Linked DNA regions of Pigmentibacter sp. JX0631. The protein of the gene in region 1 binds, or shares a complex with, the protein of each later gene. Links are inferred from orthologs where the notes say so. Each region holds a gene or a part of one and is shown in the gene's direction. Other genes may lie near its edges. The genes, in order: QEJ31_RS09490 and smc.

Evidence for each region.
Region 2: the proteins of QEJ31_RS09490 (region 1) and smc are in contact, whole or in part, in a crystal structure (PDB 3ZGX), measured with the Bacillus subtilis proteins. The link is inferred for Pigmentibacter sp. JX0631 from one-to-one orthologs.

Annotation. Positions count from the first base shown.
Region 1 is NZ_CP123622.1:2,159,275-2,162,396, forward strand. The notes cover bases 331-3,122. They hold QEJ31_RS09490 (segregation/condensation protein A), read left to right. Parts: upstream 331-1,229; coding sequence 1,230-2,015; downstream 2,016-3,122. Other genes in these bases: QEJ31_RS09480 (glycosyltransferase family 9 protein), read right to left, coding at 331-598; QEJ31_RS09485 (hypothetical protein), read right to left, coding at 591-1,049; QEJ31_RS09495 (hypothetical protein), read right to left, coding at 1,984-3,030. In the rest of the region: more of QEJ31_RS09480, read right to left, coding at 1-330. UniProt on the Bacillus subtilis protein: Participates in chromosomal partition during cell division. May act via the formation of a condensin-like complex containing Smc and ScpB that pull DNA away from mid-cell into both cell halves.
Region 2 is NZ_CP123622.1:3,309,358-3,313,939, reverse strand. Bases 203-4,454 are described here. They hold smc (chromosome segregation protein SMC), read left to right. Parts: upstream 203-600; coding sequence 601-4,254; downstream 4,255-4,454. Other genes in these bases: QEJ31_RS14260 (hypothetical protein), read left to right, coding at 4,406-4,454. Outside these bases: QEJ31_RS14270 (pyridoxine 5'-phosphate synthase), read right to left, coding at 1-171; more of QEJ31_RS14260, read left to right, coding at 4,455-4,582. UniProt on the Bacillus subtilis protein: Required for chromosome condensation and partitioning.

The DNA of each region.
Region 1 (3,122 bases):
GCATTTCTTTTGGAAAAAAATAATTAGCAGGTAAAAAAGGTGAAAAATTATATGTATCTAAAAAGTTTTCTTGATCATTTAAAATAATTTTTTGTAAAAGATTTTTTTGCAAGCTTTTTATTCTGATAAAATTTTTAGGTACAAGTCCAGTTTTTTGTTTGAAATAAAAGAAAGATAATAGAACCAAAAGTATTCTATAAAATGAATATTTTTCTATGATATATTTTTTCTCTAATCCAATATTTAATTTTTCTTTTAGGTATTTAAATACTCTTTTACTTCTATTTGTGTTTTGTAAATCAATATATATTGCATTAGAAATTGTTTTTATTGATAAAATATAGGATAGAAAGTTTTCTGGAAGAACTTCTTTGCCTTGTAAAAAGAAGGATGGAGTTTTATTTTTTTCGAAACAAATAAATGCCTGCAAGTTTTTAATTTTTAATGCGATATCTTTGTTACTAGGAGAAGTTATAAAAACTGGAAAATAATTATTTTCTATTAAACAAAATACGCTGTTTGCAGCAATTAAAACATCGCCTATAGCACTTAATCTAGTTAAAAAAACAAGTCTATTGTATTGATTAATTTTATTCATGGGAACCATTTTTCTTCAAGTATCTAAATAAAAATAAGCTTGACCAAATAAACATTGCTAAAATATACAGTCCTCCACCAGTTGCAGAAATAGCCGTAGCATATGATATTTTTCCTATTTGATCTGGATTAAATGCTTCTAGAATAAGGCCAGTGCCAAATATTGGTATTGATGTAAGAAAGGTAATTATAATAATTTTTAACAATTTTTTAGAAAAGTAAGGAAGAATAATATTTAGAGACAATCCGAGTAAAATAGCACTATAACCCATTACATTCATATGGGCATGAGCTGATTTTAACAAGGTTCTTTGGTTTTGCATAAATTCGGAAGTTGGAATTTGACTAATTGTAATTTGCTGAATTAAAACAGCTAAAATGCTGCCAAAAATACTCCAAGCTGCAATCCAAAAAAAACCTAAGCCTATTAAAAGAAATTTGTATTTTTGCAAAATCTTCCCTTCGTGATGTTTAGCAAAAAAGTAGAGCAAATTTGATATTTGCATTAATTTTAATTTACTATGTATTAAATGACTTTACATCTTCTTTGCCTAAGGTTTAATTCTTAGCAACACTCTTCATGTATCTTAATTTGGAGAACATGAAAATAAGGAAAGAAATGGTATAATTAAATGCATCTACGGTTAGAAAGTTTTGATGGTCCTCTTGATCTTCTTTTGCATCTAATAAAGGCGCAAGAGTTGAACATCTTTAATATTCCTATCGCAATGATCACTGAACAATATCTTGGTTTTTTAAAACAAGTTCCAGAACTGGATTTTCTCACAGCAGGTGAATATTTGGCTATGGCTGCACAACTGATTGAAATAAAGGCAAATTTATTAGTGCCAGTTTTGCAAAATAAGTCTCAATCTGAAGCAGAAAATTTGGCTCAAGTAGCTGAAGAAGATCCTAGAAAAGATTTGGTTCAACAATTGCTCGAATTTGAGGCATATAAAAAAGCTTCAGAAGTTTTACAGCAATTGAATACTATAGCGCAAGAACATTTTCCAACGGCAGAACACAAAAGACGTGAAGAAGAGTTTTCGGTTTTTGAGCATCCAATTAAAGGCAATCCTTTCGACCTTATTATAGCGTTTGAAAAAGTTTTATTAAAGTTTACAAATAAATCTACTCCTAAAGTTATTGTCCGGGCTCAAAAAATCACAATTCAACAAAAAATGGAATTTATCAAACAGAAATTATCTGAAAGTGATTCTGTAACTTTAAAATTTCTATTTAGCGAGTGCTTGTCGAGATATGAATTGATTGTGTTAATTATGGCTCTTTTAGAATTATGTAAAGCTAATCATGTGAATGTTTTGCAAACATCTATGTTTGCGGACATAGAAATTTCAAAAGGTTTAAAATTTTTTGATGATGCTTCTACTCTTCAAGAAACTGAAGAGTTGACTTGACATATTCTCGATATGCTACACTTAAAGGATATTCTGTATCATTTAAGCGCATTTCTAGTCGAGCACGTGTAATATTTTCTTTACTTATTGCTTGATTTAAATTATGAATTTCTTCATCAATTAAGTCATTAAATGATATTTTATTACTGTTTTGTTCTGTCATTTTCTTTTGCAAGCTTTTAATATTTAATGAATCTTCATTTTTTCTAGATAATTGATGTCCTAATCTTTCTATAAAAACCTGATTTTCATAAAATTTTTCATTTACTTGAATTTCTTGTTTTGCTTTTTCATGGTTTAAAACAATTATTTTTAAAAGCTTCGCTAAAAATATACTTTTTTCATATGTTTCATCAGTAGAATAATTCATCAAATTTTCTTTTAGCAAAATTAAATTAAAGCGAAATTTTTCATCTTTTAAATTTAAAAAATAAAAATATGCATTTGCAATAGTTTCTAGTTTATTTAAAATAAGATAAAAACCAGCATTTATGGTATCTTCTTGCCAGTATGTCAATGGCGCAAATAAATCTTCTTTTCTGAGTGCTAAATTAGAAAATATAATTTTGTTTATTTCTAAAAAAATGTAGTCTAAATTGAAATCTAAATTTATTTCTTTTTCTATTTGTTCAATAAACATTAAGGCTCTAGAACACTTTACCGTTGCGGAAGGAATTTCATTAATATTATTGATACCTTTTTTAGCATTGTGAATGAGAATTTTTTTTATTTCTTTTAAAAGTGCACAATATTGATTATAAAAATCTTTGAACATTAAAAAGCTTGTATACTGTCTAGCTAATGGAATTCCTAAAGCAAAATCGAATTCTTTTATAATTTCTTTGTAGGCAATATCACCCCTATTTTTTTGCTGAGTTTGTTCTAAGTGAATAAAATCAATAAATTGGGATTCGCCTCCATCTATAAGGCAATATGATGTTTTTACGATGAACTGCAGACATTCCTGATATGGATTGAAATTTATGAATTGATTTGGATTTTCTTTGTTGACCACGATGAATCTTCCCGTTATAAAGCAAAATCTGCGGCAAATTTTTGCGCGAAGAGTCCTGCTAGTGTTAAGTTATTAATCATACAGCACTATTC
Region 2 (4,582 bases), 1.1 Mb from region 1 along the record:
TTTTATGTCTCGCTCTTGGATATGCCTCCTATCTTCACGCAAATGAACAGTAAGCTGATCAGCTCCTGCATTTTGGACTATGAAAGCTGCCTCAACAGGATCTGGATATTTTGTGCCTCTTTGTTGGCGCAGAGTAGCGACGTGATCTATATTAACTCCTAGAGTTGCCATTGAAAGATTCCCCTTCCCTATTAGAAACATTTTAATAATCAGACTTAAATTTATTACACTTAAAATAGATGTTGATGCAAATTTACAAGTGTGTTTTTTAAAATTTTAGTAAATAATATCAAATGTATATTAAATTATTGTCTTATAAATAAACAAATTACTAGACTATCCATTCATTCCACTCTTTATTCTTCCTCTCCAAAATCAAAAATAAGTCCAAATTTCAAACATTTGTAAATCAAGGCAGATGTTGTAAGTTAGAGATAGTGAAATTAGTTTGTAAAATTTGAATTTTAGATTATCAATAGCTGATCTTTCTTGATCAAAGGTTGCGAATCTATCTATTTTATAGACTGATTTGTGTTTTTTTGCTGTTTTTTTAGTCAAAAAATTTAACTATTGTAGATCATTAATATCTATAAGGATAATATGAAACTAAAATCGATACATATATCTGGCTTTAAAAGTTTTGCTGATAGAGTTAACATTCAATATCATGATGGAATTACAGGTGTTATTGGACCAAATGGCTCTGGTAAATCGAATATCATCGATGCTGTGCGTTGGGTAATGGGAGAACAAACCGCTAAAAGTTTACGCGCTGATGATCCAACTGATATTATATTTTCAGGTTCGCAAGATCGAAAACCATTAAGTTTAGCAGAAGTTACCTTAATTTTTGCAAATGATGGATTGCATTGTCCAGCTGAATATATGCACTTACCTGAAATTTCTATTGGTAGAAGAATTAATCGAAGTGGTGAACGAGAATATTTCATGAATCGTGAGCCATGTCGATTAAAAGATATAGTTGATTTTTTACTTTCCATAGGTCTAGGTTCTAAAAGTTATGCTATAATCCAACAAGATAAACGTGATAGAATAATTCAAGCATCACCAGAAGATCTTAGAGAAATATTAGAGGAAACTGCTGGAATTACAATGTTTAAAGTGAGAAGAAAAGAAGCCGAAAAAAGGCTGCTTTCTACTCAAGATAGAATGAAAAATTTAGCTGAAATTGAAGGTGAATTAATTAGACAAAAAGAATCTCTATCAGAACAAGTAGAAAAAGCTTCACTTAAATTAAATCTTTCATCTGAATTAAAAGACAAAGAAATTGAACTTATTAAAAATCATATTGGTTTTTATCGCAGTATTGCTAATAAAGTTAAAAAAGAAGTTGATAGCAGATCGACTGAAATACAACAAGCTACTATCGAAGCTAGTGAATGGGAAGTTGCAGCTAATGATCTTAAATCAAATCAATTGGAACTAACTCAACAAATAAAATCTACTGAAAACACATTAGATGATCAAAAAATTGCATTGACAAAGTATGAAGAAAGAAGAGAAAATTACAAAAAAAGGCATGACGAAAGAATTTTACAAAAAGAAAAAGTAAAAAAAGAATTAATTGACGAGCAGAATAATTTAAAATTAGAAGAAGCAAAACAATCTTCAATAATGCTTGAAATAGAAGCACTAAGTACGCAATTGCGAAAAATTGATCTTGAAAAAGAAAATTTAGAAGAAAAGTTAGAAGAGATTGACGAAACAATTCAAGTAGAGAGAATGCGTGGTGATGAGTATCGATCAGAAATACGCGCTATTGAATCAAGCAAAAATTCTTTAAGAGCTCGAAATGAAAGTTTGCTTGACACTATTAGTAAATATAATAGTCAGATTCAAAAAGTAACAGAAAATCATTTAATTGCTTTAGAATCCAAGGGTCAAATAGCGGCAGATAGAAAAACAATTGCTGAAAATTTAAGTAAACTATCATTAGGGTTAGATGAAGTCGTCTCAAATAGAAATTCATTAGAAACGGAATTAGAAAAAGTTAAATTAAAATATGATCAAGCAAACAAAGACCGTGAAATAATAAAACAAAATCATTTAGAAGTGACAAGTAAAGTAAACATTTTAAAAGATTTAGTTGAGTCTGATAGCGGTTTATCTGATGGAATACTATCACTTAAAGAAAAACTAAGTACAAAAATTTCTGGATATTTATTTGATTCAGTTTCTCTGCATAAGGAAGACGAATCTATTTTAGAAAACCATATGCCATTTCTTTTTCAATCAGCTATTCTTGAAAACACAGATGATTTAATAGAAATTATAGATAAAGTAGAAGAGTACTCAATTTCAAAAGTAAATTTACTTGTTAAAGATCTAATTTTACCTTTAAGCCAAAGTGAAGAAAATGATAAGCAAAATATTTTAAGCATTAATGGTATTAGATGTGTTGGTGATAGGTTGGAAAACTATAAAATACCGGCAACAAAAAGAATTTTTGAAAGAATATTCATATGCCAAGATGAATGGCTTTTATTAAAAGCTAAAAAAATTGCAAATAATAATCAACATTTCATTTTCATTACTGAAAGAGGAGCAATATCAAATGGAGTGCAAGGCTTTTCTTGTGGAATTATAAAAGAAGGAGCTTCACAAGGAATTCTGCAACGGAGAAGGGATCACTCTGAATCATTAATTTTAAAAGAAAAAATTCAGGAACAGCTTGCATCAGCAGAAGGTACTTTATATTCATTGAATGAAAGTAAGAAAAAAATCGAATTTAAATTTAATGAACTTGCGAGTGTTTTGGAAAAAGAAAAGGTAGAATCTTTAAAGTTATCTAGTCAATTAGATAATTTTGATCTTCAGTTAAGACATATTGATGAAAATATTTCAAGATTTTCAGAGGAAAAACAACGATTAAACTTAGAAATTTCAGAAGCAAAAGAATCATTTGCAAAAAATCAGAATCAATTAGATAGACTTGATGATGAATTAAAATTATTGCAACAAAATTTAAATGATTTTGAATTAGAGTTTTCTGAAAAAAAAGAAATAAAAGATGAAATAACTACTCAATTGCAGAATAAAAAATCTGAAAGAGCAGTTATTACTGAGAGACAAGCAAATAATCGAAAATACTATGATGAAATGGTTTATCAGTTAAAAAGAATGCAGCAGAAAGTTGATTCCTTTATTCGTCAAATAGATGAATTAGAATCTGCTATTTCTGATGCAGAAGATGAATTTGAAAATCTTAATATTGAAATAGTAAATTATCAAAAACAAGTAAAAATTTTAGAAGATAAGTTGGAATATTTAGTTCAAGAAGAAAGTGAAATATCAGAAGAACTGAGAGTTTATGAAAGCAAATTAAAGTCGCAAAAAGATAATGCAGCATCTAAACAAAAATTTATTAACGAAAAAATGTTGGAATTAGCAAGATATGAAACAATAATTGACACTGCTGTTCGTGAAGCAAATGAAAAATTTTCTTTGTCAATAAAAGATCTACCTTCAGAAACGAATAGCGATCAAAATTCAAGAAATATTCTTGAAAGTAGAATCAAAGAACTTCAACAAGCAATTCTTGATCTCGGACCTGTTAATGAAAGAGCATTAGAAGAATTTAAGGATGTTTCTGAGAGGTTAAATTTTCTTGTTACTCAAAAAGAAGATATTGAAAGATCAATGCAAGAACTTTATTTGTCCATTACTGAAATTGAAGAAAATACAAAAAATAGATTTAAAGAAATTTTTGATAAAGTGAATGTCGAGTTCCAAAAAATCTTCCCAGTACTATTCCCTAACGGTTATGGTGAGCTTCATATGTTAAAAGAAGATGATTTACTAAATACAGGAGTTGAAATTTTAGTTCGTCTTCCCGGAAAGAAAATGCAAAATATGAGTTTGTTTAGTGGTGGGGAAAAGGCTTTAACTGCTATTTCTTTGATTTTTAGTTTATTAAAAACAACACCCGCACCGTTCTGTTTCCTTGATGAAGTCGATGCTCCTTTGGATGAAGCCAACGTTGGTAGATTCAATGCTGTTCTAGAAGCTTTAAGTGATGAATTTCAGTTCGTTGTCATTACACATAACCGGAGAACAATGGAAGTTTTAGATACAATTTATGGTATATCCATGAGTGAACCAGGAGTTTCTAAATTAGTATCTGTTGATTTAAGTGATGTTCCTCCTCATTTACGGAAAAAACAAAAAACCGCTGTCCGTTCAGGGGCATCTATAACAATTGGCGAGACAGAAATACAATCCTTAAATCCCTGATTTTTACTAGATTTCTAAATTCCCTTAATAAAATTCTTTAAAAAAGTTGAAAACAATTTTAATTTAGAATAAGTTTAATTTTATATTTTAGAATTTTATTTAGCAAATAATTGTTAATAAGCAAATTAAAATTTAAAAACGCAGGAATAAAATGCATCCAAAACTAATTGCTACTTTTATTTTTATTTATTCGTTATTTATATTTAGTAAAGCTTTCTCACATAATAATTACTACATTTATTGTGCAAATAGTAAGAAAGATTGGAAATGGCTAAAAGACTCATCACAAAATTATATCCCTATATCTGGGGTCTATAAAGAAACAAAA